Regions from separate parts of the Bacillus paramycoides genome, predicted to be linked through region 1. Evidence: riboswitches for the same ligand, from Rfam matches in the RefSeq annotation. Region 1 holds a riboswitch; each other region holds the start of a gene.
The links. A riboswitch is a leader RNA that binds a small molecule or an ion and turns the genes downstream of it on or off. The one in region 1 is predicted to bind lysine.

Region 1 (7,743 bases):
TTAAAAGATATTTTAATTCCTATAAAAAGTGAAACACAATTACATACACTGTAACCTAATTTTGAAAAAATGAAAGAAATCAGCAAGTATTATAATGTTGTCGGAATGCATCTATATACTTTTAATGACAATCGAATAATATGCAGAAACTTTGCTCCACTATACGACATTAATGAAGAAGCAGCGACTGGAACTTCAAACGGTGCATTAGCTTGCTACCTTTATGAACAGCACTACTTACAAAAAGAAGTCTATGTATTTGAACAAGGTTATTCTTTACACTCGCCTTCCGAAATATTAGTTAAATTAGCAACCGATAGCGAGAATAAAATAGAAAAGGTTTATGTTGGCGGCAAAGGCTATTACTGTGAAACGAAGTATTTAAATATGGCAAATATTTACTAAAAATAGAAAAGAGATGGTAGATCCATCTCTTTTTCATATGCTCCATGATGAACTGCGAATCGCCTTAATCAGAAAACGATGTTGCTTCACATCAAAATATCCTTTTTGCAAGATGAGCTCATGTATACGATATAATTCCTCGTAATACCTTTCGACAGTAAAATCAGGAATTTGCCACGGAATTGCTTTTAAGTAGTAGACGATAGCGCCAATATCATAAAAACGTTGGAAAGGGAATTCTTCTTTTGCTTCTAAGATAGTAAGTCCATTTTCCTGTAGTTCATTACACGCCGCTTCAAGCGACCAACTTGCAAATTCACTATTTAGTGGTGTGCCAAACTGCTCATTAAGTTCAGCGCAATCGAGACCACCAACTTGTTGTGTAAGGAACATTCCATTAGGAGAAAGAATTCTGTTTACCTCAGAGGCAGCATATGATTCATGTTGATTTATGATTAAATTAAATTGACCATCTTGAAATGGTAAAGCAGTATCATTAATCACTTCGACGACTGTAACTCCTAAAGGCTCTAATTTCTTCCGAGCAATTGGCAAGTTTGGAGCATAACCCTCAGTCGCATAAATAGTTGGCGGGAATGGTTGTAACATAGATAAAAACTCTCCGCCGCCAGTACCCATATCGAGCATTGATTCTGCACGCTGCATAAGCTGGAAAGCAGTACTGCCGTATGACCATGATAAAGGCTCGCTCTTCATTCGGCCAGTTTCTGAAATGAAAGAAAAATCCCAGCCACTAAAGTTTGTATTTGCACTCTCTAATAAAGTTAAAAATAATGGATCACGTTTCATAATTGTATCCTCCTATTTTGTAAGTAAATGATATGATGAGAAAAGAAAAAAGGAGGACCTCTTATTAAAGGGGAACGGTTTTACGTTTCATGTTCGAATAGATTCATATACATTCGCTCCTTGTGAGAATGGTTATTTATATATTCGGGATAACCGAGTGGAAATCCTTTGAAGTTAGTAGGGAAGGTAGTTGTTTAATGGAAAACTGGATAGAGTTTACGGACAAAGAGAATGATCAAATTTGGGACAAGATATATAGTGAACTTGATTTTTCACCAAGTGTTTCTATATTTCCATCATTTATGGTGCCAAGTCCTTTTGTTAAATATGATATTTCTCATTACTTTGGGGAGTCGATAAACGATTTGGAAAGTAAAGCGTTACAAGCTTTTCAAGAAATTACAGCATCGAATGAATATATCATGGCACTGGATTGGCAACATGAGTGTTATTGGACGAATCCACATGTAGAGTTTGAAAGAGATGAGTGGATGATACCCGTATTTCCGAATGGAGATTACTACTTCTTTATTCAAAAAGACTTTAAGTGGGGCTATTTAGGCCACCCTTGGGAGGAGAGTATAACGATATTTGGAAAAGAACTTATAGAAAGCTTTGAACGAAATAAGCCGGAAATGTTTCAAAGTATTTTAAGGCAGGGATAATGTTTGAAAGAGAAAACCGCTTATACTTCATTCTTGAAGCATAAGCGGTTTTCTTTAAAATACTTAAAAAGAAAAATCTTTTGGCAAAGTACCACTTTTTATCACTGTTCTTAACCCGTGTTTTATAATCCAAGGGTTAATAGGATGCTGTTTATTACGTAATTGTTGTAACCATTGAAAAACGAGTTCTTTATCTTCTTTCGTAATATCGTTAATATGATTGGCTACTGATTTTTGGACATATTTAGAAGGGTCATTCATTAATGGTTCAAGAAGCTGTAAATTGTTCTTAAAGTCACCTTTTAGAGCTCCTATTTTTTTAGCCCAAGGAAGTCTGGGCCTTGTACCTTCTGAGACCAATCTCCTAATGTGGCTGTTTTCGTCATGAATCCACTGTTGTAATATGTGTAGTGTGTCTTCATGGTATGTTTTAAGAAAAGGCCGAATGGCATATTCAGCAGTATTCCTTTTTGTTATTTCATACATAGCGTTAAATGAGGATTCAAAATCGTTAAGCCCATATTTTTCAACGTATTTTGCAATAGGCATGTACATATATCCGTTTGTAAATGTACCTACTTCTGTTGTGTTTTCTGGTCCCAATGTTTTCAGTAAAATATGTATTGCTGCATTAAAATCTTTTTGTAATGCAGTATGTAATTCATCTGCTATTACTTCTATACGCTGCTTTAACTCTAAATTTTCAACTTTACATGTTATGGAAGATACAAAGGTGCTTTTAGAGAAAGAAGGATCGTGTTTACAAATAGAATCAGCTATACTTTCTGCTAATTCTTCATTAAATAAAAATTTTAACGGAACATATTTACCCATGTTTTCACCTCAATGATCAGCTAAAACAATTTTTATTTTTTAATCGACAACCCATAAACCAAAGTCTCACTCGGAGTCGTAATACTAAAACCAGTCGTCTTATAATCAAGTTTCACCGTATCGCCAGTGTAGTCTTTCGTAAATGAATCCATTTGTACGGTAAAATTAGCATCTTCATATACAACGTCATCTGCATTATATGTATCCAAAATTAAATCAACATCAACGAAAATACTACAAGAATTTGTCATTGTTCCTCTAATGCGAATGATCTTTTTGTCTTCACGTTCTAATCTATGTATAGCTGCTTTTGCTTCATCAGTAATGCGAATGTTCATCGTATCCCAACCTTTATGTATATTTCCTTTATTATTGCAAAAACAGGAGAAATAGGGAAGGGAGAAGCATTGGAATAAAAAACGAGCAAACAATTTGTTTGCTCGCTCTACTTTATTTCAATTCACATTTATCAAGTGGAATCACTTTCGTTTTCTTCGTAAATTTATATCCTAACCATAGTACTAAGAAGAGTGGTAAACCGATGTAAGAAACGAGTACGCCGTTCCAGTCGATTGATTCACCCATAAATGCGCCGTAGTTTTGTCCTAAAATTACGATGACGCAAAGTGTAAATGCGAAGATTGGACCAAATGGGAACCATTTTGCTCTATATGGTAAGTCTTTTAAATCTTTGCCTTGTGCGATATATGCTTTACGGAAACGGTAATGACTAATTGCGATTCCAACCCATGCTATAAAGCCAGACATTCCAGATGCGTTTAATAACCAAATGTATACAACACCGTCACCGAATAAAGAAGCAATGAAAGCGATACTACCGACAATTGACGTTACGATTAACGCGTTAACAGGTACACCGCGGCTATCTAATTTGCCTAAGAATTTTGGTGCTTTACCTTGGCGAGCTAAATCCCAAAGCATACGAGTTGATGCATACATACCAGAGTTACCAGCAGATAGTACTGCCGTTAAAATAACAGCGTTCATAACAGAAGCAGCAAAGGCAACGCCCGCTTTTTCAAAAATAAGTGTAAATGGACTTACTGTAACATCGCTTGCAGCAAGGCTTTCAGTCGTATAAGGAATTAATAAACCGATAACGAGAATCGCAAGGATATAGAATAAAAGAATACGCCAAAAGATGGAACGAATTGCTTTTGGAATATTACGCTCTGGATCAGAAGTTTCACCAGCAGCAACTCCTAACAATTCAGTACCTTGGAAGGAGAAACCAGCTGCCATAAACACACCGATAATTGCCATGATGCCGCCGTTAAATGGAGCATCTGCAACAGTGAAGTTTTTGAAGCCAACAGTTTCACCGCCCATAATTCCAAAAATCATCATGAAGCCGATAATTAAAAAGATAATAATAGTAACGACTTTAATAAGTGCGAACCAATATTCAGATTCACCAAACCCTTTAACAGATAAATAGTTTAAAAGGAAAATAATAGCTAAACATAATCCACTCCAAATAAGAGAAGGGGTATCTGGGAACCAAAATTTCATAATTAATGTTACAGCTGCGAGTTCTGCAGCAATTGTAATGGCCCAGTTATACCAATAGTTCCAGCCAAGTGCAAAGCCAAGGGATGGATCAACAAATTTTGTTGCGTATGTGCTAAAAGATCCGGTAACAGGCATGTAAGCTGCGAGTTCAGCTAAGCTTGTCATTAAAAAGTAAACCATAATCCCAATTGCGGCGTATGCAATTAATGCGCCACCAGGCCCAGCTGAATGGATGACACCACCGCTGGCAAGAAATAATCCGGTACCAATTGTACCGCCGAGAGAAATCATCGTAAGGTGCCTAGATTTTAGACCGCGTCTTAATTCACCTTTTTCTTTTGTAGTTTGCGTTTTAGAGGTAGCTTGATTCGTTGCGCTATTCATGTTCAACACTCCTTTTCTTGTAAGATAGGAAGGAGCGGGGGAGAAAAATACAAAAAACCGCCAAAGGAATTTGGCGGAACGTTTCACAAATAACCACCCCATCATACCCTTCCGTTAAGATAGCACCCCACGTTTACACGGTAATTTTGTAAACGTGACAGTTCTGTTCCTTTCGGTGACAGCCCCAGCTCATATTTCCAGAGAAGAAATATAAACTTCGGCAACTTTTCCTTTCAAACGGAGTCTTAGACATTCTCTGTATCTCGTCCGTTTTACTCTTAAAAGTCGCAACCTCTACCTCATCGGATTGATGAGGATTTATATATTGCTAAGATTTTTAATATATGGCAATTGTAATGAGTTTCTGAATATATTGCAAGATATTTTGTAGGAAAAAATCAAAAAAGATCGGTTATTGTATAGGAAACGCTTGCAAAACTCCACCCGAACCTACTATTATGTAACAATAAGCAAAGAAAAAATTGTTATACAAATGTTTCGCAAAAAATATTGAAAAACCCTTCAAAAATTAAAAGAAAATTCAGAAAATATAATTCGACATTTATAATAAGGTCATATTTTTTGATATAATTAGAGAAACGTTGAATCAAAAAAGGGGAAATCAATATGAAATTAGAAACAGAAAGGCTCTATATAGTGCCGTGTACAGAAGAGAGTATTCACGTTGCTTACGAGCAAGGATATAATAGTGGCTCACATATTGTAGGGCATGTAGAAAATGTAAAACAAAATAAGGATTTATTACCTTGGGGCGCGTGGTATGTCATTCGAAAAGAAGATGATATCGTTCTAGGAGATATAGGGTTTAAAGGGAAACCAAATGAGGAACATATAGTAGAAGTTGGTTACGGATTTATTGAGAAATATTGGAATAAAGGGTATGCGACAGAAGCTGTACGGGAACTAATAGATTGGGCTTTTCAGACAGGAGAGGTAGAAATGATTATTGCGGAGACACTTCTTGAAAATGAAAGCTCGATTCGTGTATTAGAGAAATTACATATGAAGAGAACTGGCACTACAGAAACGATGATGAATTGGAAAATAGAAAAATAAAAAATACCGCTCGAAGTATATCGGGCGGTATTTTTTATCGTTATGGTAGCATTTGTTTTTGATCATTCGGATATCCCGCTGTCGGTGCGTTAGAACGATTGGAATGATTGCGAACAGCAATGAAAATAGAAATAATAACGACAAGACCAATTGCCACGTAAGAAAGTGAAATAATAGTTGGATCCACTTTAAATGTAGTAAGCAGTGTACGAATGTTTGTGAAGATTATAAGGCCACCAACTAATACGCCAAGTAAATGAGAAGGAACGATGCGCACTAGCCATGCAGCAATTGGAGCTGCGACAATACCACCAAGCATTAACGCAAATACCCAAACCCAGCTTACTTGTTCCCAGCCAAGTGAGATGAAGAAGCCAATTGTTGCAGCTAATGAAACAGGAAATTCACTCGTATCTACAGATCCAATAACTTTTCTCGCTTCATTTCCTCTTGCTAGAAGAACAGGTGTCGTAATCGGTCCCCAGCCACCGCCACCAGTTGAATCAACGAATCCAGCGAATAAGCCAAGCGGCACAAGTTGTTTAGCTGACATACGTTTATTTGAAGTAACAATCTGTTTTTGAATAATGAATCGTAATAAAATATAAACTCCTAAAGTAAATAAAAATAAGGAAATGTACGGTTTAATGATATCGCCAGGTAAATTACTTAAAAAACATGCCCCAACAAATGCACCAATTGCTCCTGGTAATGTAAGCCTGGAAACGGTGTATTTATCAACGTTCCCAAATTTGAGGTGAGATGCACCAGAAGCGGCGGTTGTAACAACTTCAGCTAAATGAACAGATGCGGAAGCTACAGCCGGTGCGATACCAAACATTAGTAAAAGTGAGGTAGAAGTTACCCCGTACGCCATTCCAAGCGCTCCATCGATTAATTGAGCGAAAAATCCAATAATAGCAAAGACAATTAATTTCTGCATAAAAAATCCCCCTGTAATAGTAAATGAAAAAGGCACTTTTCCCGTGTGAGAAAAGTGCCTTTGGTTTTTCCAATCAGCAATATTGAAATTTGTTTCATTATAATACATATTAATCGTATAAATCAACTAGGTTTTAAAGTTTTTTGAATTGAACGAAATAAAAATAAAATATACAATAAAAGGATGGAGAGAAAGGGGAGAAAGACATGTTACGATTTGATCATCTCGTACACGCAGTACATGGTACACCGGAGGAAGCAGCAAAACAAATGCAGGCGCATGGATTCCATACTGCAATAGGTGGAGAGCATACTACTTGGGGCACTTGGAATAGTTTAAGTTATTTTGATTTATCATATATAGAATTTTTAGCAGTACAGCATGAAGATAAAGCGAAGAAAGCAGACAATCCATTAGTACAAGAAACAGTAGTGAAATTACAAGCTGGAGAAGGCATGCTGCAAATTGCAATTCGAACAGATACCATTGAAGAACTAGCAGTTAAGTTTAGTAAGCACGGTTTACATACGATAGGACCATTTGAAGGAAAACGTATGAGGGAAGATGGCCGCCTTTTAGAATGGAAAATGTTATTTGTAAAGCAAGAAGAGAACGGACCGAAATTACCTTTCTTTATACAGTGGAATGAAACGGACGAAGAAAGAAGAAACGATTTACGTAACATCGGGACGATCACTGAACATAAAAACAAAGTACAACAAATTGAAACGATTCATTACGCAGTGAAAAATGTTCGAGAAACAGTACGGAAATGGAAAGCAGTCATGGAGCTAACTGCAAGCCCAGTCATGAAAAATGAAGAATGGAATGCGGAGTGTCAAAGTGTATTGTTTGGTGACATTCATGTGCAGTTTTGTGAACCGGTTGGAGAAGGTCTAGTGCAAGAATACAAAAAAAATCATGGCGAATATCCATTTGCAGTGGAGTTTAAAAGTGAAAATAAACGAGAGCATGAAGTGTTAGGTAGTTTGTACATATATTGATAGAGGTGAACGTTGTGGAAGAAATGCTTAGAGAGATAGAGAGAGAACTAGAATGGCCTCGTATTGTAAAGTGTACAGCTATTTCGAA
Region 2 (7,743 bases), 1.5 Mb from region 1:
TTAATAAATCGTTTAAGAGCTTCATCTGTATAACGAACCGTTGGGAAGTAACGGTTTACAACACCACTTTCTGAATTAAACTCATCAACATATTGATCTTCTGGATTTAGAAGAAATGGAAAATGGTTTGTTAAAGTAATGAACTTTGTATAGAACGGCTGTGGTAAAGATTTTAGCTTTGGAATAGATTGTTCAAAGAACTCTTTATCTTTTAATCCCCAACCGACAGACATTTGTTCTGTGCCTACGTAATCATTCAAATTAAAGTAACGATCATATCCAAGTGCAGGATACATTACATCACGATTCCAAAACGCTTTATCGTTTGAATGGAAGACAGCAGAAGAATATCCGTATTTTTTTAATTGTTCTGGTGTAGCTGTATATTCATTTGTTGCGTGAGTAAAGAATACAGAACCGCGATCTAACGGATAAAGTGAATTTTCAACGATAAATTCAGCATCAGAAGTTTTACCTTGTCCTGTTTGATGATAGAAATTATCGAAATAAAAACTATCTTTAATAAATTCGTTTAAAAATGGGGTAATTTCTTTTCCATTTATTTTTTTATTAATAACAAAACTTTGTGTAGATTCCATTGAAATTAAAATAACATTTTTACCTTTTGCAGCTCCAAATAAATTTTTATCAACTTGCTTATCTTTTGAATCTGTATAGTTTTTAATTTCAGAGAACCCGTCCCCACTTGCAAATACACGTTCAGCTGAAGATTTAGATTGAAGTGTAATATCAAATAGATGATATGTGTATAAACCTAAATTTTTCACGACAGTTTGACGGTCAAACGAGCGTGAGAACATTTGTGGTTTATAAATAACGGAAACAACAATTTGTAGTGCTAATAGAGCTGTTACACCGCTAAAGAAAGTTCTCTTCTCAGAGCGAGAAAGTGGCGTCTTGTCGCAAAATGCTGGGAATTTACGCGAAAGAAACATTAAGATTATCGCATCTGCGAATAACAGTAATGTTTTATACGTAAAGAGTTCTTTTATACTCGTCCCTAAATCAGCCATATTATTTGTTTGAAATAATACTGGGAACGTAACGAAATCGTTATAAAACCCATAAAACATTGCATTTCCAAATAAAATGAACGATAGTATAAAACTAATTCCAACTATAATGCGGTTTCGGTGTTTAGATGCAAATAAAGCAAAACCGAAAAATAAAAGTAACGCAGCTAGTGGATTAATAAAAAGCATAAATTCTTCAAAGAAATTATCAATTTTAATATCAAATGCTAGCTTGTACACAATATATGTTTTTATCCATAATAAAACGACTGCAACGAGTGCAAATCGCAGTTTTGGAAACAGACGTTGTAGCATAATATACTCCTCTCCTAAAAAGCATGACAGTTCTTGTGAGTCGATTTGATTAGCGCCTCATTTTATATATACGAACAGTCCTTTGTTATTATGTTTATTATACTATGAGTATCATTATACGAAAATAAAAGAGAGTTGTGGGCTTTTTTATAATAATTGAGTAGAAAAAGGGCAGTAGGAGACAATAAAACGGAGTTTCTATGTATGATTATTGTCGTGCGCAGAAAGAATCGTGTAAGGAGGTTATAATGCGAAAGTTATTGTATTTTATAGTATGTAGTAGTGTTATACTTTTTGCTTCACCGAGTGTGTCGGTAGCCCAATATGATGCACCTCTTATGGAAGATGCCCTTTATTCTGTCTTATTTCCGAAAATAAATAAAGCGATTGAAAAACAATATGGGAGCTTGAAGCCTTATCAATGCCCGAAAATTATTAGTTTGAAAAAAGTGTATAGCGGTACATATTTATTTCAAGCAGTTATTGAAGTAACGAAGTATGAACGTGTTGCCGGGAAAATTGCTCCACCATTTGAGAAGGTAACGATTACATTTAATAACGAAGAAGGCGAATGGGAAGTGACAAAGGTTTTAGTAAAGCGCTTACCAAACGATACAAAACTAAACTGTAAAAAAACAATATAAAAAATTATTTGACAAATAAAATGGTCCTTTGGTATTGTTAATAGCAACAATTAGATGTTTGAAAATTAAATAGACTTACCTCATCTACTCTCAAAGGTAGAGGCCGCGATAGGAAAGAGTAAGCTATGGGAGATTTAATGGAATCTGTGATCATAGGTTGAAAGGGACTATTGCCGAAATATAAGAATAACCATCTTATTCATATATTGGGACTGCATTGAATAAATGTAGTACTGTCATAAGATTTATTTTATGGAGAGCTATTTGGAGATGTTGATGCGGTTTCTTATTTTGAGGAGATAACAACTCGTTTATTTTTTCAATATATATTTTTCCTAATAAGAAACGCGTGTGAACATTGTTCCGCGCGTTTTTTGTCTATCTAAAAGCGTGCTGCAATGAATAGAAGATTGGGGTTATGAGTTTTAGAGGAAATAAGGGAGGAATTCAAATGTATTTACACGGCACAAGCCGAATCAATGGGCAAGGACACTTAGAAATTGGAGGGTGCGATACGACGCAGCTAGCAAAACAATATGGAACACCACTTTATGTATACGATGAAGAGTCAATTCGAGGAAAGTGTCGCGCGTTTCATCGTGCTTTTAAAGAAAGTGGTTTCTCTTATCAAGTAGCATATGCAAGCAAGGCGTTCTTGTGCATGGAGATGTGCCGAGTAGCTCGTGAAGAGAATATGTCATTAGATGTTGTTTCTGGAGGGGAATTATATACTGCACTACAAGCAGGATTTCCGGCATCGCGCATTCATTTTCACGGCAATAACAAAACAGATGAAGAAATTGTGATGGCTCTTCAGGCGAATATTGGTTGTTTTGTCGTAGATAACTTCTTAGAATTAGAAATTTTGCATGATTTAGCAGTGCAACATGGGAAATTTGTGAACATATTAATTCGTGTAACGCCCGGGGTAGAGGCGCACACACATGAATATATTACAACAGGTCAAGATGATTCAAAATTTGGATTTGGCGTGTCAAATGGTCAAGCGATGCAAGCAATTGAGCTTGCTTTACAAAAATCAAATTATAACGTGTTAGGAATTCATTCACATATCGGATCACAAATATTTGAAACGGCCGGCTTTGTGCGAGCGATTGAAGTTCTTCGTCAATTTTTAGAAGAAGTGAGAGAGCGAACAAACTATGTAGTAAAAGTGCTAAATGTGGGCGGAGGATTCGGAATACGCTATACAGAGTCAGATACGCCATTAACTCTTGAGACGTATGTGCGAGCTGTAACAAGTGCAGTGAGAGAGCAATTTACAGTATGTAACTATCCCTTGCCAGAAATATGGGTTGAACCAGGCCGTAGTATTGTAGGTGATGCCGGAACGACACTTTATACAGTTGGATCTGTGAAAGACATTCCTGGTATTCGGAAATATGTATCAGTGGATGGTGGGATGACTGATAATTTAAGACCTGCTTTATATAACGCTCGTTATGAAGCGATGTTAGCGAATCGAGGGAACGATGAGAATGAGGAAGTTGTTTCGATTGCAGGGAAATGCTGTGAGAGTGGAGATATGTTAATTTGGGATATTAATCTACCGAAAGTTGCCTCTGCGGATTTACTAGCAATTTCTTGTACAGGGGCATACGGGTACTCGATGGCGAATAATTATAATCGGATTCGTAGACCAGCTGTCGTCTTCGCGAAAGGTGGTACATCACAAATTGTTGTAGAGCGCGAAACATATGAAAATATTATTGGGAACGATCGCATACGTATTAAAGAACTTGTTTAAATGAGGAAAAAGGAGTTGTTCGGAGGGGCAATTCCTTTTTTATAAAATAAAATAATTAAAATATATCGGAAAACTAGGATTGAAAAAAATCAGAATTGTGATAAAATACAAATACAAAGCTTATCAAGAGAAGCGGAGGGAACTGGCCCGACGAAGCTCGGCAACCTGCTTATAGAAAGCAAGGTGCTAAATCCAGCAAAATGGAATCCATTTTGAAAGATAAGGTAAAATATATTACCGAACAGTCTTTTCGAAATGGGAAAGATTTTTTTTATGAATAAAAAGGGGGGCTGTTCGCGTGAGCGTACGGGAACATTTTGAGGAAGTATCTGAGAAAATTGAAGCGATGCTTGCTGATATGAAATATGGTTCAATTACAATTGTTGTGCAAGATGGAAAAGTCATTCAATTAGAGAAAAGTGAAAAGGTACGTTTAAAGTAAAAAGCGCTGACTAGAAAAACTAGAGGCGGTTTTAACCTATTTTGATTAGGTTAAAACCGTCTTTTTGCTTTTACAGGGGGAAAGAACATGTTGACTTATGAAACGTGGGAAGAAAATAATGTTTCATTTTCAGAAGAAGATGAAACGAAAGGCGCGCTATCTGTTTTAAGTTGGGCTTATAAAGAATATGAAGGTGAAATTGTATACGCATGTAGCTTCGGAGTGGAAGGTATGGTATTGCTGCATCTTATAAACCAAGTAAATCCATCTGCTAAAGTTGTATTTTTAGATACAAATGTTCATTTTCAAGAAACGTATGAATTAATTCAAAAAGTGCGGAGGCGATTTCCTTCATTAAATATTATAGAAAAACAACCGGAACTTACGCTTGATGAACAAGCGAAGTTGCATGGTGAGAAATTATGGGAAAGTAATCCGAATCTTTGTTGTAAGATTAGAAAAATTTTACCGTTAGAAAAATCATTAGCAGCGGAAAAAGCGTGGATATCGGGTTTAAGGAGGGAACAATCAGAAACGCGTAAGCATACAAAGTTTATAAATCAAGATCATCGCTTTCAATCTATTAAAGTTTGTCCACTCATTCATTGGACATGGAAAGAGGTATGGCGATATGTATACAAACATAGATTGCCGTATAACCCGCTGCATGATGTTGGATATCCAAGTATTGGGTGTGAGAAGTGTACGTTACCTGTAGGTGAGGGTGGCGATTCGAGAGATGGTAGATGGGCCGGGAAAGTGAAAACTGAATGTGGTCTACATTACCAATAAGATGAATTTGAAAATAAAGCTAAGAGAGGATATAGAAAATGAGTACAAGAAACGAATTAGTAAATCTTATAGACGAGACATATGACATATCACAAATTGAAAAAGAAATTCAACTAGACAACATTGCGTTAAGTGATTTAGAGCTATTAGCGACAGGGGGATATAGCCCGCTTACTGGTTTTTTAGGGAAGAAAGATTATAATTCGGTCGTAGAAACGCTTCGTTTAGCTAATGGGAGCGTTTGGAGTATACCAATTACATTACCAGTAACAGAAGAAGTAGCAGAGAGTCTAATAGCTGGAGAGAAAGTAAAACTTGTTAACGATGGAAACGTATATGGTGTCATTCAAATAGAAGATATTTTTGCGCCTGATAAGGAAAAAGAAGCGTTACTAGTGTATAAAACGACGGATGAGGCTCATCCAGGAGTGAAAAAATTATATGAACGACCGAACGTTTACGTCGGAGGAGCTATTATTCTTACGAAACGTTTTGAAAGTAATCCATTTCCTTCTTATCATTTAGATCCAATTGAAACGAGAGAAGAATTTAAAAAACGTGGTTGGAAAACAGTAGTCGGATTCCAAACGAGAAATCCGGTACATCGTGCCCATGAATATATTCAAAAATCTGCTCTTGAAATTGTAGATGGTCTCTTTTTAAATCCGCTCGTTGGGGAAACGAAGTCGGACGATATTCCTGCTGATGTAAGAATGGAAAGCTATGAAGTGTTACTTCAAAACTATTATCCGAAAGATCGTGTTTTTTTAGGTGTATTTCCTGCAGCAATGCGTTACGCAGGACCGAGGGAAGCGATATTTCATGCACTAGTCAGAAAGAATTTTGGATGTACCCACTTTATTGTAGGGCGCGATCATGCAGGGGTAGGAGATTATTACGGTACTTATGAAGCGCAAGAAATTTTTACAAACTTTACAGTAGAAGAATTAGGGATTACACCGCTATTTTTTGAACATAGTTTTTACTGCACGAAATGTGAAGCGATGGCTTCGACGAAAACATGCCCGCACGGAAAAGAAGATCATGTCATTTTATCGGGTACGAAAGTAAGAGAATTATTAAGAAACGGTGAGGTTCCGCCAAGTACATTTAGTCGTAAAGAAGTAGTGGAAGTACTAATTAAAGGTTTGAAAAAAGAAGTAGTAACTGAATAGGGAGAGAATGAGATGGACACAAATATTACTTGGCATACAGCATCTGTTTCAAAAGATGAGAGAAGAGTAAAAAATAGGCATCATAGTTTCGTAGTTTGGTTTACTGGGTTATCAGCTTCAGGTAAATCCACAGTAGCCAACGCGGTGGCTCGTAAACTATTTGAAAAGAATATTGGAAACTATGTACTAGATGGAGATAATATACGTCACGGTTTAAATAAAGACTTAGGTTTCTCTGAAAGTGATCGTATGGAGAATATAAGAAGAATTGGCGAAGTAGCGAAGCTATTTGTAGATCAAGGTACTGTTGTTCTTACAGCTTTTATTTCACCGTTTCGAGTAGACCGAAAACAAGTTAGAGATCTATTAGCGGCAGATGAGTTTATAGAGGTGTTTGTAAAATGTCCAATTGAAGAGTGTGAAAAGCGTGATCCGAAAGGGCTTTATAAAAAAGCAAGAAAAGGTGATATTAAAGAGTTTACAGGTATCGATTCACCGTATGAGGAACCAGAGCAAGCGGAATTAATTGTAGAAACGCAAAAGTATTCTATTGAAGAATGTGCAGAACAAATCGTGAAGTACTTACAAGAGCGTAGTTTTATCCCGCATTAACGGGCAGTAAAACTCCCAACTCAAAATTTGGCTAGGGCAAAGAAGTTAGACGGGAGATGAACTGCCCGTAAATGCCCGATTGGTTCAACTAATAATCAGTGGGGGATGAACACTCCCCACTGATTAAAGTTTCACTTTATATAGGGGGATTAAAAAATGAGTTATGAAAAAGTATGGGCTAACAATGAAAAATTAAATCAAACTGAGAAAAATAAATTAAAAAAAGATGGCTTGGAGATCTTTAATGATATTCCTTACTATGCAGAGAATGGCTTCGAATCTATTCCGAAAGAAGAGTGGGACGCATTCAAATGGGCAGGGTTGTATTTACAAAGACCGAAAGAAGCTGGTTATTTTATGATGCGTGTAAATATTCCTTCAGGGATTATTACGAATGCACAGGCAGAAGTGCTTGCTTCTATCGCTGAGGATTATGGGCGTGACGTAATAGATATTACGACAAGACAGGCGATTCAGTTTCATTGGTTAGAAATTCAGCAAATTCCAGATATTTTTAAAAGATTAGCAAGAGTTGGGCTATCTTCAGCTGGAGCGTGTGGTGATATAACGCGTAATATTACAGGAAATCCACTTGCTGGTATTGATGCAAATGAACTGTTTGATACAACTGGCATTGTAAAAGAGGTATATGACTATTTCCAACATAATGAAGAGTTTTCTAACTTACCACGTAAATTTAAAATGTCTATTAGTTCTAACATTTATAATTCAGCAAACGCAGAGATTAACTGTGTTGCGTTTACACCTGCAACGAAAGAGATAGACGGTGAGAAAAAAGTTGGTTTTCATATAAAAGTAGGCGGTGGATTATCAGCTCGTCCATATTTAGCTGATGAATTAGATGTATTTGTTTTACCAGAAGAAGTGAAGGCGGTAGCAATTGCGATTGCTACGATATTCCGTGATTTTGGATATCGTGAAAAACGTCATTTAGCTCGTT
Region 3 (7,743 bases), 2.0 Mb from region 1:
CCCCATCTCCAAGCGGATATTGGCGAAGAAGCTGACGGACAAGCGTCGTCTTTCCGCTTCCTGTTTTTCCGACAACCCCAAGCGTTTCCCCTTGTTTTAATGTAAACGAAACCTTTTTTAAATTTGTTTCAGTTGATGAAGGATATGAAAAGGTAACATCATCAAACTGAATATAATCCGGCTCTTGTACAAACTTTGGATTTTTCGGATCCTTTACATCTGGTTCATACGCTAACGTTTCATTTACACGGTCTAACGAAGCGTTTCCTCTTTGCATAACATTAATTAATTCGCCAATTGCAAACATCGGCCAAATCATCATCCCTAAATACACGTTAAATGAAACGAGTTCACCAAGTGTCACCTTTGATTGAAATACAAGATATGCGCCGTACACTAAACCAATTAAATAACTAAGGCCAACAAGCATTTTCACAGTTGGCTGGAATAGTGCATCAATTCTAGCTACCTTCATATTTTTTTCGTAGACGTCATCTCCTAAATGATGAAATCTCTCTTGATCTGCATTTTCTTGTACGTATGCACGAATCACACGTACACCAGCGATTGACTCAAGCACTTTATCGTTCATATCACCGAATGCATCTTGCGCAACTGTAAATCTTTCATGCAATTTCTTTCCATATATATTCATTGCATACGCCATAATCGGAAGCGGTATAAGTGCCGCAAATGTAAGCTCCCAACTAATTGTAAATCCCATCATAAAGACAATCGTAAGCATATATAAACTCGAATCCACGAGCGTTAATATACCGAAACCAGCTGTCATAGCGATTGCTTTTAAATCATTTGTCGCTCTCGCCATTAAATCACCAGTACGATTTTTTTGATAAAACGTCGGTGTCATTTTAAGTAAATGCCCCATAAATTTAGAGCGCATCGTCTTCTCCAGTACGAATGCTCCTCCAAACAACTGATGTTGCCAAACGAAAGTAAGACCATATCCAACGATCGTAACTCCTATTAAAATAAGAATAGACTGTATAATAGCTTCGTTCGATAACGTTCCTGTTTTTATATTATCTATCGTAACCCCTAACACTTTCGGGGGAATGACTTCAACTATATTTACAATTAAAAGAGCTCCAATGGCGATACTATATCTCTTCCAATGCTCTTTAAAAAACCATTTTAACTTTAGTAATACTGATAACAATGTAACCTCTCCCTTCTCGTTCTCGTTTCCCTCATATTTCTTTATCCGCTATCCAGACCCATCACATTTACATTTCGTAACCCATACAATCTCATCACATTTTTCCACCTTCCAATTTTTTTCGTAGTCGTAGAAAGGAAAACAAACAAAAAAAAGCATACCGCCGCTTGACGATATGCACAGAAATGCATAAAAGCGTACGTTACGATATACGCAACGTACGCTTTTTATAAGACAAAGATGCCCTATATATCCGTACGGGTTGCGTAATGATATGAATGTTTTCTGCCATTTAACAGAGCTAAGCCCATTACATTTACGATTACAATCATTACGCACACCCCCTTCATTTATTTTCCATTTATAATCTTACAACTTTATTGAGTATTCTGTCAATTATTTTTTTACAGACCGCATGAAAATATAAGCTACATCATTTTGAAATAAGGGAATGTTCTGTAAGAAAGGGCATACAAAATAAAAAAAGAATAAGAAATCGTTTTCACAAACATTTCATTTGAAAAATGTTATCAAACACCCTACAATCACCTTATACTCACTCTTACAAGTTGCTATTTTAGGAGGACTAATCATGACAACTAGCAATACGTACAAATTTTATTTAAATGGAGAATGGAGAGAAAGCTCTTCAGGAGAAACAATCGAAATTCCATCTCCATACTTACACGAAGTAATTGGACAAGTACAAGCAATTACTCGCGGAGAAGTAGATGAAGCAATTGCATCTGCAAAAGAAGCTCAAAAATCATGGGCAGAAGCTTCTCTACAAGATCGCGCAAAATATTTATATAAATGGGCTGATGAGCTTGTAAATATGCAAGATGAAATTGCCGATATCATTATGAAAGAAGTCGGTAAAGGATATAAAGATGCGAAGAAAGAAGTTGTTCGTACAGCTGACTTCATTCGTTACACGATCGAAGAAGCTTTACATATGCACGGAGAAAGCATGATGGGCGATAGCTTCCCGGGCGGTACAAAATCTAAACTTGCGATCATCCAACGCGCACCACTTGGTGTTGTATTAGCAATCGCACCGTTTAATTACCCAGTAAACTTATCTGCTGCAAAACTTGCACCAGCATTAATTATGGGTAACGCTGTTATTTTCAAACCAGCAACTCAAGGCGCAATTAGTGGTATTAAAATGGTTGAAGCACTTCATAAAGCTGGCCTTCCAAAAGGACTTGTAAACGTAGCGACAGGACGCGGTTCTGTAATTGGTGACTACTTAGTAGAACATGAAGGTATCAATATGGTATCGTTCACAGGTGGTACAAACACAGGTAAACATTTAGCGAAAAAAGCTTCAATGATTCCACTTGTATTAGAACTTGGTGGTAAAGACCCTGGTATCGTTCGTGAAGATGCTGACTTACAAGATGCTGCAAACCATATCGTAAGCGGTGCATTCTCTTACTCTGGTCAACGTTGTACAGCTATTAAACGTGTACTTGTACACGAAAACGTAGCAGACGAGCTTGTTGACTTATTAAAAGCGCAAGTAGCGGAACTATCAGTTGGATCTCCAGAGCAAGACAGCACAATCGTTCCATTAATCGACGACAAGTCTGCTGACTTCGTTCAAGGTTTAGTTGACGACGCTGTTGAAAAAGGTGCTACGATCGTTATCGGTAACAAACGTGAGCGTAACTTAATTTACCCAACATTAATCGACCACGTAACAGAAGAAATGAAAGTTGCTTGGGAAGAGCCATTCGGTCCAATCCTTCCAATCATCCGCGTTTCTTCAGATGAGCAAGCAATTGAAATTGCTAACAAATCAGAGTTCGGCTTACAAGCAAGTGTCTTCACAAAAGACATTAACAAAGCATTTGCAATTGCTAACAAAATCGAAACTGGTTCTGTTCAAATTAACGGACGCACAGAGCGCGGCCCTGACCACTTCCCATTCATCGGTGTAAAAGGTTCAGGTATGGGCGCACAAGGTATTCGTAAGAGCCTTGAGTCTATGACACGTGAAAAAGTAACCGTATTAAACTTAGTTTAATCTTATATGTAGAAGCTGATCTAGTTTTAGATCAGCTTCTTTTTATCCCACTTTAATGGGCAGTAAGACCCCCACCTCAAAATTCAGCGAAAGCAAAGAATTTAAGTGGGGGTCGGGCTGCCCATTAAAGTCCGATTGGTGAGGGCTGATAATCAGTGGGGATGAAGAATCCCCCCACTGATTAAAGTTTCACTTTATATACATGCTTCCCAAGACAATAGCGTGTTTATTTCAAATTCTGGTTTGGTTTTCCAAATCGAACTAAAACATGCCATAATAATTTTAATTCCTGAAGCACTTCTTCATACGTTCCGCGATCACTCCAGGATAGTGGATTCCTTTTCAAATCCACTACAGCAGAGCCAATTATATGTGCATCGATACAATTATTTCGTGCAATGCGTCTTGCCAGAGATGGCATTTTTGAACCTCTAAAATCTATCGGAACTTCATCCACCGGAAGTACAAAACCCATGTGCCAATACAAATCAATAGAATACTTCAGACAAATTTCTTCTAAAGTTCTACCTACATTCGTACCCTTAAATGAAGGATCTACAACAAGTGCTTCCACATCTTCTTTAAGAGAAATATCTCCATGAATCTGTGCTTCAATATAATGATTAAGATTACGAGCTGACTCTTTGTTTACGAAATCTATAAACGGCCTTTCCAAGTTAGCCAGTAAATGATGAATGAGTCTTGTTGGAGTCAAATTCCCTTCACCAATTGCAAAATCTCTTACGAATGTCTCTTCCAAAAGAGCAGCTAAAATCATATCAAACTCTTCATAAGTACCCTTTTCTTTTGGATCTTGATGTGAATCTAAATACGTATATGTAGAGCGATAAGAAACTTTTGGAGATAAGAGAAAATAACATGATCCAAAACGCGGGGCAGGCCCATCTGGATGTAACATTACATTTAGTGCTCCATATTTAGGCCGTTCATTATTCGTTACCCCTTCCAATTGATATGCACCTCCAAATATTCTCTTTTCCCAAAGGTCACGCTCACCACCCGGATAAGCAGATACACTCCCATTAGATAGCAATGTTTCAAACTGACTTTTATATATGCCTTGCTCAAACAGTGCTTCAGCAATATTTTTCATATTCGAATCTAATCTGTCTGGATGAAAGTGTAAAGCAATCCTCGCGTTTGATTTTAAATGAACGACAGCTTCTTCAAACATTTCATCTGTAATATTAGACATGTTCAGTATATGGTTAATTGTTGCTTTAGCCTCACGTTTTTCGTTCTCTGCATATTTTGAAATGTACTCTAAAGCAAATAATTGAGATCTTGATAATTCCATAATCAAACCTCTCCTTTCATTCTTGTGAAACAAAGCCTGTTTAAAAAATTGATGCTTCGGATTAAAATTTTCAGACAAAATCATTTGTGCTTCACTCTGTCGCTATTTCTTCTGCACAACGAATAAACGCTACAGCCCTTCCTAACTCCTTTTTAATCACAAACTCTTCTCTATAATCTGATTATTACTATATCCATTGACGTATAAAAATTCATTTGTTACTCTTAAAGACGTTAATTTAATATTTAAATCCTCATTCGTATCTCGGTGAGGTAGAGGTTGCAATCATTAAGAGTATCATTTCAGGAGATGTAGTGGCATTGATGAAGGAATGAGAAAGGAATGATTGCCGAAGTAAGCCCGTGTCCACCATGCACGCTTGCTGGGTCTGCATTTAATAAGTGCAGAACTGTCACAAACGAAACGTTTCGTTTGTGGAGAGCTATCGAGAGGTATGTCGTGGGTTTCTTATAAGATAGAAAGCATGTAGCGGCAAATTACGTGCTTTTTTTGTTTTGTTTGGAACTTCTCTTCCTGACTCAGGAAGACATACATATCTCCTCGCTTGATTTGGTTATACTAACTTTGGAGGTATTTTCTATGCAACAAAAAAAATGGGGCTTTTGGGTACTCACAGCTTTCGTTGTCGGTAACATGGTTGGCGCTGGTATTTTCATGGTGCCAAGTACGTTGGCACAAACAGCAAGCCCTCTCGGTGTCACTTTAGCTTGGTTAACAACAGGGTTTGGTGTTTTAATGCTAGCTCTTGTTTTCGGTAATTTAGCAATTCGTCGTCCTGATTTAACGACAGGACCACAAAGTCATGCATATGCTTTATTCTCATCACCAAAAAAGAAAAAAATGGCTGGTTTCAGTATGGTATGGGGATATTGGGTTGCAAACTGGGCAAGTAACGTTGCCATCATTACATCATTTGCGGGATATTTATCACTCTTCTTCCCAATTATGAAAGATACACGACTACTATTTTCAATCGGTTCTTTTAACGTAGAAGTCGGAAAACTAATTACATTTACGATTTGTTCCATCTTACTTTGGGGAACTCATATTATATTAACGAACGGTGTAAGCGGAGCTGGAAAGCTAAACTTCTTAGCAACAACAACGAAAGTAACTGGATTCCTTTTATTCATCGTCGTTACGTTATTTGCATTCGAAGCTTCTAAGTTTGGACAATGGTACACACCGATGATCGATAAATCAGGTGTATCACACGGCCTACTTTCACAAGTGAACTTAGCTGCTCTTACAACGCTTTGGGCATTTATCGGAATTGAATCAGCGGTTCTTCTATCAAACCGTGCTGTTTCTCCAAAAACGGTAAAACGTGCAACAGTTGCAGGCTTACTTATTACCGTTGCGATTTACTTAGGAATTACAATTTTAACAATGGGTGTACTTCATGTTGATATATTACAAGCTTCTGAACGTCCATTAGCAGATGCACTAAATGCTGCAATGGGGCATGGCGGCGGGAAACTGATGGCATTACTTGCTCTTACTTCCCTATTCGGTTCCATCTTAGGCTGGATTTTATTAAGCTCAGAAGTACCATATCAAGCAGCAAAAGAAGGTTTCTTCCCTTCCTTCTTCACGAAAACAAATAAAAAAGGAAGTCCAATTTATTCATTACGATTAACAAACATTATGTCGCAAGTGTTCTTATTCTCAACATTATCAGGAACAATTGCGGAAGCTTATACATTTGTTATTACCGTATCAACATTGGCCTACCTCATTCCATATCTCGTTTCACCAATCTTCCAGTTAAAACTAGTCGCTACTGGTGAAACGTATAAAAATGAAATGCGGGCAAGAATTACAGATGGTATAGTCGCAGTGATCGCACTTTGCTACGCACTATGGGTTATTAAAACGGGCGCAGCCGATATAAAAACATTCCTTCTCGGAATTGGTTTATTCGTAATCGGCTTTGCCTTCTATCCATTAATGAATCGTGATCAGAAAAAAAATAACGAAAAGAAAGACGGGCAAGTTGCATAACGCAATTTGCTCGTTTTTTCTTTTGTAAAACATATATAATAGAACAAAGAGGTGAAAAACATGTCAATCGAATCGCTATGGAGCAGTCGCTTCCAACAACATATGCAAAATATCATTACATACTTTGCACGTATGATTAACGGTTTACTATATAGCTTTATCTTTATTTCATGCGTTGGCGCATACTACTATGCTCAGTTTTTAAAAGCATCTCCTTCCAAAGGAATATCTTTACTACTTATCACGATTGTACTTACATTCATTATAACGAGATGCCCGATCCGTACATTCATTCAAAAACCTGATGCTGTCTATTTACTCGCATTAGAAGAGAAACTAACATCTTATTTTAAAAAATCTCTTCTATATAATTACATCATGCAGCTTTTCCCATTATTGTTCATGTTCCTTATTCTCGTTCCACTTGCCATGCAATCATTACAAGTAACAGTACCTTTCTTATGTACAATCTTTATCGTTTTAATGATTACGAAAGCTTGGAACATATACATACATTGGATGTGGCGTGATAATCATGAAAAAAGCATATGGTTCATTATTCGTATTACTTGTAACGCACTCATTATTTACATGTTGTTTTACTCGGCACATGTTCTCATATTAGGCGGATTGCTCTTACTACTTGCTTTCCTGCTTCTATATACGAAAAAGCAACCTACAAAACGAATTCCGTGGGATTACATAATTGAACAAGAAGAAAAAATGAACGTTCGTTTTTATCAATTTGCTAGCATTTTCACCGATGTTCCGCAACTGAATAAGCAAGTAAGTAAACGAAAATGGCTTACAAATTGGATTGAACCTTTATTACATAAAAAGCAAGCAACTTTCTTCTATTTACATACACTCGCATTTTTACGTGGGAATGATTATTTCGGTATATATATCCGCTTAGGATTAATTGGTGCCTTCGCCTTATATTTTATACCAAACATATACGCAAAAGGCGCTATCGCATATATCGTCCTATATATGATTTCTATGCAGCTCCGTTCTCTGTGGAAATATTTTTCGGGAAATATTATTGTAGCATTATATCCAATTGATACTGAGAAACGAATGAATCAATTTCTTCAATTAATCTTTATATTGCTAAGCATTCAACTCATTGTATTTTCAATTGTTATACTCATTGCTACAGTTCAATTTTTACATAGCCTTATCATT
Region 4 (7,743 bases), 1.2 Mb from region 1:
TTAGCTTTTGCTTTACCCCAACTTTTTTCTAGATCACTGAATTTAGTTGCTGGAGTACCGTTCACTTTAGAATCTAATTTGTAAGCTTCTACAAGAAGAGATGCCATTGAAACGCGGTCGATTTTTCCGTCCGGCTCAAATCCATTGCCTGTACCTTTAACCACACCAGCTTTTTCTACAGCTGCGATGATTGGAGTAGCCCAATGTTTTTGAGAATCCGCGTAAGATGGTTTAGCGTTTTTATCGATTGATAAGTTTAAGATTTTAGCCATCATTGTAGCTGCTTCTGCACGAGTGATCTCTTTTCCAGGCTCGAACATTCCTTTCTCGTTACCTGTAACTGCGCCTTTTGCTGCTAAGTAGTTAATAGAATCTTCTGCCCAGTGCCCTGCTTGGACATCTGGAAACGTTTTTGTTTGCGCGAAACTACTAGATGAATAAGATAATATACTAGTTGCGATTAATCCTGCTGCGATTATTCTATTTTTCATAGAATATATTCCCCTCTCAAGTACAATGTTTTTATGTAACAGACTCATTATAGTTCTGAAAATTAATAATAGCCAATTGTAATTTGTATAATTTTGTATTATTATTGTATTTTTTGTCATATATAACTATAGTTAAAAACTATAAGGTTTTATAAGGGGAGAGATTCGAATGAGCAACAATTGGAAAGATATAGAACACCGTATTTACACGATGTGTATGATTCAGCGGAATAACGAAGTATTGCTAATACAGCGCCCCGATCATCTAGGCTTCCCTGGTTACATCGCTCCTGGCGGAAAAGTAGATTTCCCAGAAAGTATCGTTCACGCTGCTAAACGAGAAGTAAAAGAAGAAACTGGATTACTTGTTTCAAATTTAACTTTTAAGGGATTAGATGAATACGTAAATCCGAAAGAAAATGTTCGATATATGGTATTTAATTATTGGACAGACTCATTTGATGGTGAACTTCTTATGAATCCTCCTGAGGGCGAATTATTATGGGTACCAATCGATACAGCATTAAATCTTCCTATGCAAGATTGGTTTAAAGAAAGATTTCCATTATTTTTTGAAAAAGGTACGTTTGAAATTCAACGTGTTTGGGACCGAGACTTAGATAAACAAGTTGCTATGACAATTACGCATACGTAAAAAAAGCTTGGGATCTCTCCAAGCTTTTCTTACTTCTCCCCTATTTTCTTAATCTCATAATCAATTTCTAAAAACTTAACTCCAAATATCCACATTTTATGGTTAGCTTCTAACATTTGATTTGTGCCCTCTTTAATAATAAACGTCTCTGCTAACGGTAAACGGATTGTAAAGAAACGAGTATGTAAATAGATCCCCTCATCTCCCTTACCATTTCCTCTCAGCTTACTAGTAATAATTAAATTATTATTATCATTGCGTAATTTCAAAATTCCCGTCATATTCGAATATGGTAAAGGCAATGCGATATTCATATATGTATCGTTCTTATATGTATGCATTGAATACAAGGCTGAAAAAATAGACTTCCCTGCTTCATTTTTTCTTAGCCAAGCCCTTACATTCTCTCTTCCATCCTTCTCATCTATTATCCCAATAATAGAGCCATGCATCGTTTCCCACTTGCCGCCCATTCCTAAATGTATTTGTCCTACACGCTTACTCATTTTCTCATAACAAAATGCAAATGGGCGGAACCAGCGAGTCCATTTAATATGCGATTGTAATTCATACTCTGTTGTATTTTCATAAAAACGAATAATACTTACAGGAATCTTGGCCCTGTCAAATGTCTCACTATGAAAATCATTCATTTTATCAACTAAACCGTTGTATGCCTTACTATCTATTACATTTCTGTTATGTAAAAATGCTTCACCAACTGTCGCCTTTCCTCTTAATCTGCTCATTGGTTTCCCGTAATATTTATAGTTCGGAACACTCTTTTCAATCATCCAGCCGACAAATGCCGGCAACGCTACTCCAATTCCATTAACAACACCGTGAATCCAAACCATTTGAGCAATTGTAATCGTCATTACATGTTTCAAATTCCCATACGAATATATGAGTGAGAACATAATTGTTACCATGAGTGTACTAGACGATATGACTAGGAGGATTTTTGTGCTGATAGCATTAAATTTCGCTTTCCAAACGTAAATGCTATAACCATAAATCGCACCTAAATATAGGCACACTGCAAAAAATTCAAATACCCTTGAGTATGTAATCCCTATCGCAACTGTCATAGGTGAAATAACGATGATAAACATAATCGCATCATATACTTTACTGCTCTTTTCTCTCTTACGCCCTATTAAACCAGCTGATAATGGCAATAGAAATGCCGAATAATGAAAGTGTGCAGCTGTAAGTAAAACAATGTCAGCAGTAAACTGCATTATCGAAATCTTTACTACAGAAGCAAAAAACCAGAATCCACCTAAAAACAAATACATAAACGCACTATCGATAGCCGTTTCTTCTAACGGTTTCCATCCTCTTTCTAGCACTCTACTTACACCGAATAACGCAACGATTCCTGTATATACAAACCAAAGTAATGCAAAGAAATAGTGATTTGTTACGAAAGCTAACATTGCACCAATTGCTGCGATTGGATATAAAAGCGATACTAGTTTATAAAAGGATACATATGATCCATTTCTTGTCTTCTTATCAAGAATACAAAATGACATCGGTATAAATAACAAAATAGACAATAAAATAATTGCTTCAACTGGGTTTACATTTGTCCACTCACATATTAGAAAAACAATATAACAAGCAAGCCCAACTATTATATTTTTCATATCATTTATTTCCTCTCCACAAATGTTCCCTTATATGAAAATAATGAACCGATTAACGGATTGCGTACTTGTACATGAATTCGAAAGCATTGTCGTGTTTCATCATAACTTTCTACAATGTTGGCCTCCCCGTATAAGAATCTAGGTAATGGAACTTTTCTTCCAAACATGTAAAACCATTGTTTCTTTGAAGAAATATGCATTGCCCCCACCTCATCAATATGAAAATTCAATGTAGAAACAAGTATGTGTGGTTCACCAAAACAATCTACAATTTCATTATGCTCTTCATCCAACTGCATAACGGCGTTAAAATATCTTTTCTTATTATGAAAATAAAAAGTACGATTCCACCGTACTAGTTCATTTCCATGTTCATCTCGCTCAGCGGTATTATGTATTGTAAATGGCACTTCCTTCCCCCGCTCAGAGAAAAACATACGGAACTTTGATGCAATTTTTAATATGAATTTTACGAAAAAAGAACCTCCGTAAATTTCATCCATCTTTCCTTCTCCAGTAAAACTATTTTCTTCCGTAATCTCATAGCGTTTCTGTAATTTTGGATGAAGCTTTTTATAAGAATCCCCTAATAGTCTTTCATACATATTAGCCATACATTATCCCTTTCTCTTCCTCTTACAATTTTTTGAGCTTGGCAAGTTCGTGCCATTTATATAACCGACAATTGATAACCCCATTAGTAGAACGTTTAATGTAATTGGATTAAACGGCTCTGTAAAACTTGCAATATTCGTAAGCCCTGCCGCTATCGTTAAGGCTATTAACATAAAAATATGTACGATAAATACTTTTCGTTTTGGAAATGGCAACAGCCATAGGACACCAAAAAAAATTTCTAGTAATCCAATTATTTTAAGTACAAAAATACTATGTTCCGTTGAACCAATCATCACCGATAGCATTTTTACTTCTTCTGAATGAATAAACACTAATTTTGGCACTACCCCTTGATACATCCATACAAAGGCAAATAAAAAACATACGAGCCAATATGTCATTGTTCTTCTAATTAGTAACCTAGGGTGAAGTCCCTTCTCTAACCATAATTTTAATGCATCAAAGCTCCAAGCAGTTGCCCATCCTAATAACGGCCGAAACATATAGAAATCTATTACTTTCCCTATACGACCAAACCTCGTATCATAATCATATTGCGTCTCAAAATGAATGTGTTCTTTACGAGGGGTATACTTCCAATAACCACGACCTGTTTGAATAAGAGATAATTGATTATCCGTCCAAAATTTTAAAGAAGAAATACGTTCTCCTGTTTCTTTTCTTATCTCACCTATCGATTCACCTTCTCCAGCTATTTCAAGTCCAAATCCGATTTTTGTTTTATATAAAAACTTCTGTGGTTCTCCTTCTTTTTTCTCTAAATATGAAATTTCAGTAAAGCGAGCATCCCATTCTGTATGTATATGTGGTTCTTGCGTGTATTCCCATAATTTCTCCATTGTTGTGTTCATTTCTGCCGAAACATAAATAGGCTTTTTCCCCTTCATTCTTCCACCTCCAATGCACTATAAGTTTAATGTACATGCAATGAATTTAATTTGCTACATTTTTCACAAACTTTTTCATAAAAAGAAAGAATTTTTAAAATTTATATAAAACACTTGCTTCCCCAAAAAATTTAAATTATTATAAAACAAATGTTACCAACAACTTCATAAATCAAACACTCTCGCCTAAAACGTGAGATAGAGGTTGCAATACTTATGAGTATTCTAATGGAGACACAGAGATGTCTATGAAATTAGATGAAAGGAAGTGTTGCCGAAATCGATAATTTTCTCTGCATTTATCGATTGGGGCTGTTTTCGAATAGAAACAGAACTGTCATATGTACAGACGTGTACGTATGAAGAGCTATCTACAAAAAAGAGATATCATTTTTATGGTATTCCTTTTTTGGCGGTTTTTTTATTAGCTCCGTTTTCTGTTTCCCTTTTCCTGTAACAGCACCATCCTCACTTATTTGAGATGGTGTTTTTTGCTTTTCTCTGGTAACTACAGGAATATTGGGATTTATATATGTCCTAATCTATTCTTAAAAATGGATGAAAGAAGGAATTCGTAATGGAAACGATTGTACAAAAATTTGGTGGCACTTCTGTTGGAAGCGTCGAGCGCATTCAACATGTAGCAAATTTAATTATTGAAGAATATGAACGAGGACATAGTATCGTCTCTGTCGTTTCAGCAATGGGAAAGAGTACAGATGAACTTGTCGCACTTGCTAACGCGATTTCAGAAAATCCGAGTAAACGCGAAATGGATATGCTTCTATCGACAGGAGAGCAAGTGACTATTTCCTTATTAACGATGGCACTACAAGCAAAAGGTTATAACGCGATTTCATTAACAGGATGGCAGGCTGGTATTACGACAGAATCTGTACATAGTAGTGCACGGATTACTGACATTCATACAGATCGAATTCAATCTTATCTTACTGAAGGTACGATTGTTATTGTAGCTGGATTCCAAGGAATGAATGAAAATCATGAAATTACAACACTTGGACGGGGTGGTTCTGATACAACTGCTGTTGCATTAGCTGCTGCACTGAAAGCAAAAAAATGTGATATTTACACAGATGTGACCGGCGTATATACGACAGATCCACGAGTTGTAAAAGATGCTTATAAATTAGATGAAATTTCTTATGACGAAATGTTAGAACTTGCAAACCTCGGTGCTGGTGTATTACACCCGCGTGCTGTTGAGTTTGCTAAAAATCACAATGTCATGTTAGAAGTTCGCTCAAGTATGGAACAAGACAATGGAACAATTGTAAAAGGAGAATGTAACATGGAACAACAATCAATCGTTAAAGGTATTGCATTTGAAGATAATATTACACGCGTCACAATGAAAGGATTAGAACAAGGTGCACTTTCAACAGTTTTCTCTACATTAGCAGCGGCACATATTAATGTAGATATCATCATCCAAAGTATTACAAATGAAGGAACTGTTCACCTCTCCTTCTCCATCCATTCTAATGATTTAAGAGAAACATTAGAGGTATTAGAACAAAATCAAGAAACACTTCACTATGAATCTGTAGAATATGAAAATCATTTAGCAAAAGTATCAATTGTAGGATCTGGTATGGTCTCTAATCCAGGTGTTGCTGCGAATATGTTCACTACTTTAAAAGAAGAAAATATTCATATTAAAATGGTAAGTACATCAGAAATTAAAGTGTCTGTCGTTATTGACCGCCTTCATTTAGTAACAGGTGTCGAGGCGCTACATCAATCATTTATGGTGAAAATTGAGCCTTTAGTGCAGATGAGTTAATTTCCACTAGTAAAACTTAAAACAAATTAGATGAATCTATTTGTTTCCTATATTAATAAAAATAGGGTACGAATATTTTGCGGAGAAGTCGAAGTTATATTAGCGAATAGCAATTACATTATCAAATTCTTAAAATGATAGCATTCACGAAAAAAAGTTCGCGCATATTTCAATAGTAGAGGGTTTACGACGTGTTGTTCGTTCACAAGATGTTATATACTATGCCCGAAAACAGCTTGTCACACTTTCCTACACTGTGACAAGCTGTTTTTTGTTTAGTAGGAATTCCAGTATAATTATGAGGAGAATTAAATAATAAAATTCTGCATATAAGGAGATTAAGACTATGGCAAACAACAGATTACTAAGAATGGACAATGTCAGCATCGTTGTAGAATCTCTTGATAACGCAATCTCTTTCTTCGAAGAGATTGGATTAAAACTCGAAGGGCGAGCTACTGTCGAAGGTGAATGGGCTGGTCGCGTAACCAGTCTCGGTTCTCAGCGCGTGGAGATTGCTATGATGGTGACGCCAGGTGGCCATAGCCGAATTGAACTTTCGCGATTTCTCACACCACCTACTATAGCAGATCATCGGACAGCTCCTGTAAATGCCCTCGGTTATTTGCGTGTCATGTTCACCGTGGAAGACATTGACGAAATGGTATCGAGACTGACTAAGCATGGTGCTCAGCTCGTTGGCGAAGTAGTTCAGTACGAAAACTCATATTGACTCTGTTACATTCGTGGAACCGAAGGCATTTTAATCGGTTTGGCGGAAGAACTCGGTAACAAATAAGTAATTTTTTATTAGAATTCTTTACTGCAATAAAATATTTGAAAGAATTTCTAGCTTTATAAAACTTAGATTTTCAACCCCGTCCTAGCTTTAGAACGGGGTTATGCTTGTTTGCGCTTTTTAACGTCTATTAACATCTTAATATTATTATAAAAAAATTCATTTTCTTGTTATACTCTTTCCTAGGAAATATAACTGATTCTTCTCACTTCTTATCATATATATCTTTTCTTTTGAAAAACGATTGGAACTCATTCAAAATAACTTTCTTCACGTCAGAGTAAAAAACCATCATAAATATTGCTATTCCTAATAAGATTTCTTGTATTCCTTCATAATCAACGAAAGCACTCACAATTAGCAAACCAAATCCAATATAAAAACCAAACTCATTCTCTTTCTCAAAATCCTCATCTTCATCAATATGTATTTTTTCTTTTAAATTTCGGTTCCCTTTTATTAATTCATCGAGCGTAACGTTATACATTTCGCTCAATAAAATCAAATTTTCAATATCAGGGCAACTTTTATCATTTTCCCACTTATGCACCGCTTGCCTCGTTATACCAATCTTTTTAGCAACATCTTCTTGTGAAAATCCTTTTGATTCTCTTAATTTTTTAAGTTGTTGTCCTAAGCTCATAACGTCCCCTCCTTTAACAAATTATTACATAATAGGAGATAAAAAAGAAAGAAACCAGTAGTAAAACTCACTGTAAACCATTCGTTTACACCATAAAAAAGAGAGAATAACTCTTTGAGTTATTCTCTCTCCCTTCTATTAAAACAGATGAATGTTTTCCTTCT

Region 2: linked by a shared signal. The riboswitch ahead of lysA (diaminopimelate decarboxylase) and the one ahead of AAG068_RS14980 (amino acid permease) in region 1 are both predicted to bind lysine.
Region 3: linked by a shared signal. The riboswitch ahead of AAG068_RS04415 (amino acid permease) and the one ahead of AAG068_RS14980 (amino acid permease) in region 1 are both predicted to bind lysine.
Region 4: linked by a shared signal. The riboswitch ahead of AAG068_RS08845 (aspartate kinase) and the one ahead of AAG068_RS14980 (amino acid permease) in region 1 are both predicted to bind lysine.

Annotation. Positions count from the first base shown of each region.
Region 1 is NZ_CP152427.1:2,884,693-2,892,435, reverse strand. Features, by position in the region: partial or broken gene AAG068_RS15005 (PhzF family phenazine biosynthesis protein) at 1-405, shown strand, start outside; gene AAG068_RS15000 (class I SAM-dependent methyltransferase) at 439-1,215, opposite strand; gene AAG068_RS14995 (DUF2716 domain-containing protein) at 1,413-1,880, shown strand; gene AAG068_RS14990 (DNA alkylation repair protein) at 1,944-2,714, opposite strand; gene AAG068_RS14985 (iron-sulfur cluster biosynthesis family protein) at 2,747-3,052, opposite strand; gene AAG068_RS14980 (amino acid permease) at 3,165-4,631, opposite strand; lysine riboswitch at 4,744-4,936, opposite strand; gene AAG068_RS14975 (GNAT family N-acetyltransferase) at 5,259-5,708, shown strand; gene AAG068_RS14970 (sulfite exporter TauE/SafE family protein) at 5,749-6,651, opposite strand; gene AAG068_RS14965 (VOC family protein) at 6,858-7,655, shown strand; gene AAG068_RS14960 (aminoglycoside phosphotransferase family protein) at 7,670-7,743, shown strand, end outside.
Region 2 is NZ_CP152427.1:1,372,598-1,380,340, forward strand. Features, by position in the region: gene AAG068_RS07150 (LTA synthase family protein) at 1-1,349, opposite strand, end outside; gene AAG068_RS07155 (DUF3888 domain-containing protein) at 1,598-1,993, shown strand; lysine riboswitch at 2,083-2,264, shown strand; gene lysA (diaminopimelate decarboxylase) at 2,445-3,761, shown strand; SAM riboswitch class I at 3,879-3,987, shown strand; gene AAG068_RS07165 (YezD family protein) at 4,060-4,203, shown strand; gene AAG068_RS07170 (phosphoadenylyl-sulfate reductase) at 4,291-4,995, shown strand; gene sat (sulfate adenylyltransferase) at 5,034-6,170, shown strand; gene cysC (adenylyl-sulfate kinase) at 6,183-6,782, shown strand; gene AAG068_RS07185 (nitrite/sulfite reductase) at 6,939-7,743, shown strand, end outside.
Region 3 is NZ_CP152427.1:848,600-856,342, reverse strand. Features, by position in the region: gene AAG068_RS04430 (ABC transporter ATP-binding protein) at 1-1,180, opposite strand, end outside; gene gapN (NADP-dependent glyceraldehyde-3-phosphate dehydrogenase) at 1,773-3,212, shown strand; gene AAG068_RS04420 (DUF3626 domain-containing protein) at 3,439-4,530, opposite strand; lysine riboswitch at 4,796-4,983, shown strand; gene AAG068_RS04415 (amino acid permease) at 5,131-6,555, shown strand; gene AAG068_RS04410 (ABC transporter permease) at 6,616-7,743, shown strand, end outside.
Region 4 is NZ_CP152427.1:1,695,082-1,702,824, reverse strand. Features, by position in the region: gene AAG068_RS08870 (N-acetylmuramoyl-L-alanine amidase) at 1-491, opposite strand, end outside; gene AAG068_RS08865 (8-oxo-dGTP diphosphatase) at 661-1,146, shown strand; gene AAG068_RS08860 (YndJ family protein) at 1,176-2,801, opposite strand; gene AAG068_RS08855 (DUF4166 domain-containing protein) at 2,807-3,418, opposite strand; gene AAG068_RS08850 (DoxX-like family protein) at 3,422-4,330, opposite strand; lysine riboswitch at 4,522-4,708, shown strand; gene AAG068_RS08845 (aspartate kinase) at 4,908-6,137, shown strand; partial or broken gene AAG068_RS08840 (VOC family protein) at 6,484-6,936, shown strand; gene AAG068_RS08835 (helix-turn-helix domain-containing protein) at 7,142-7,579, opposite strand; gene asnA (aspartate--ammonia ligase) at 7,718-7,743, opposite strand, start outside.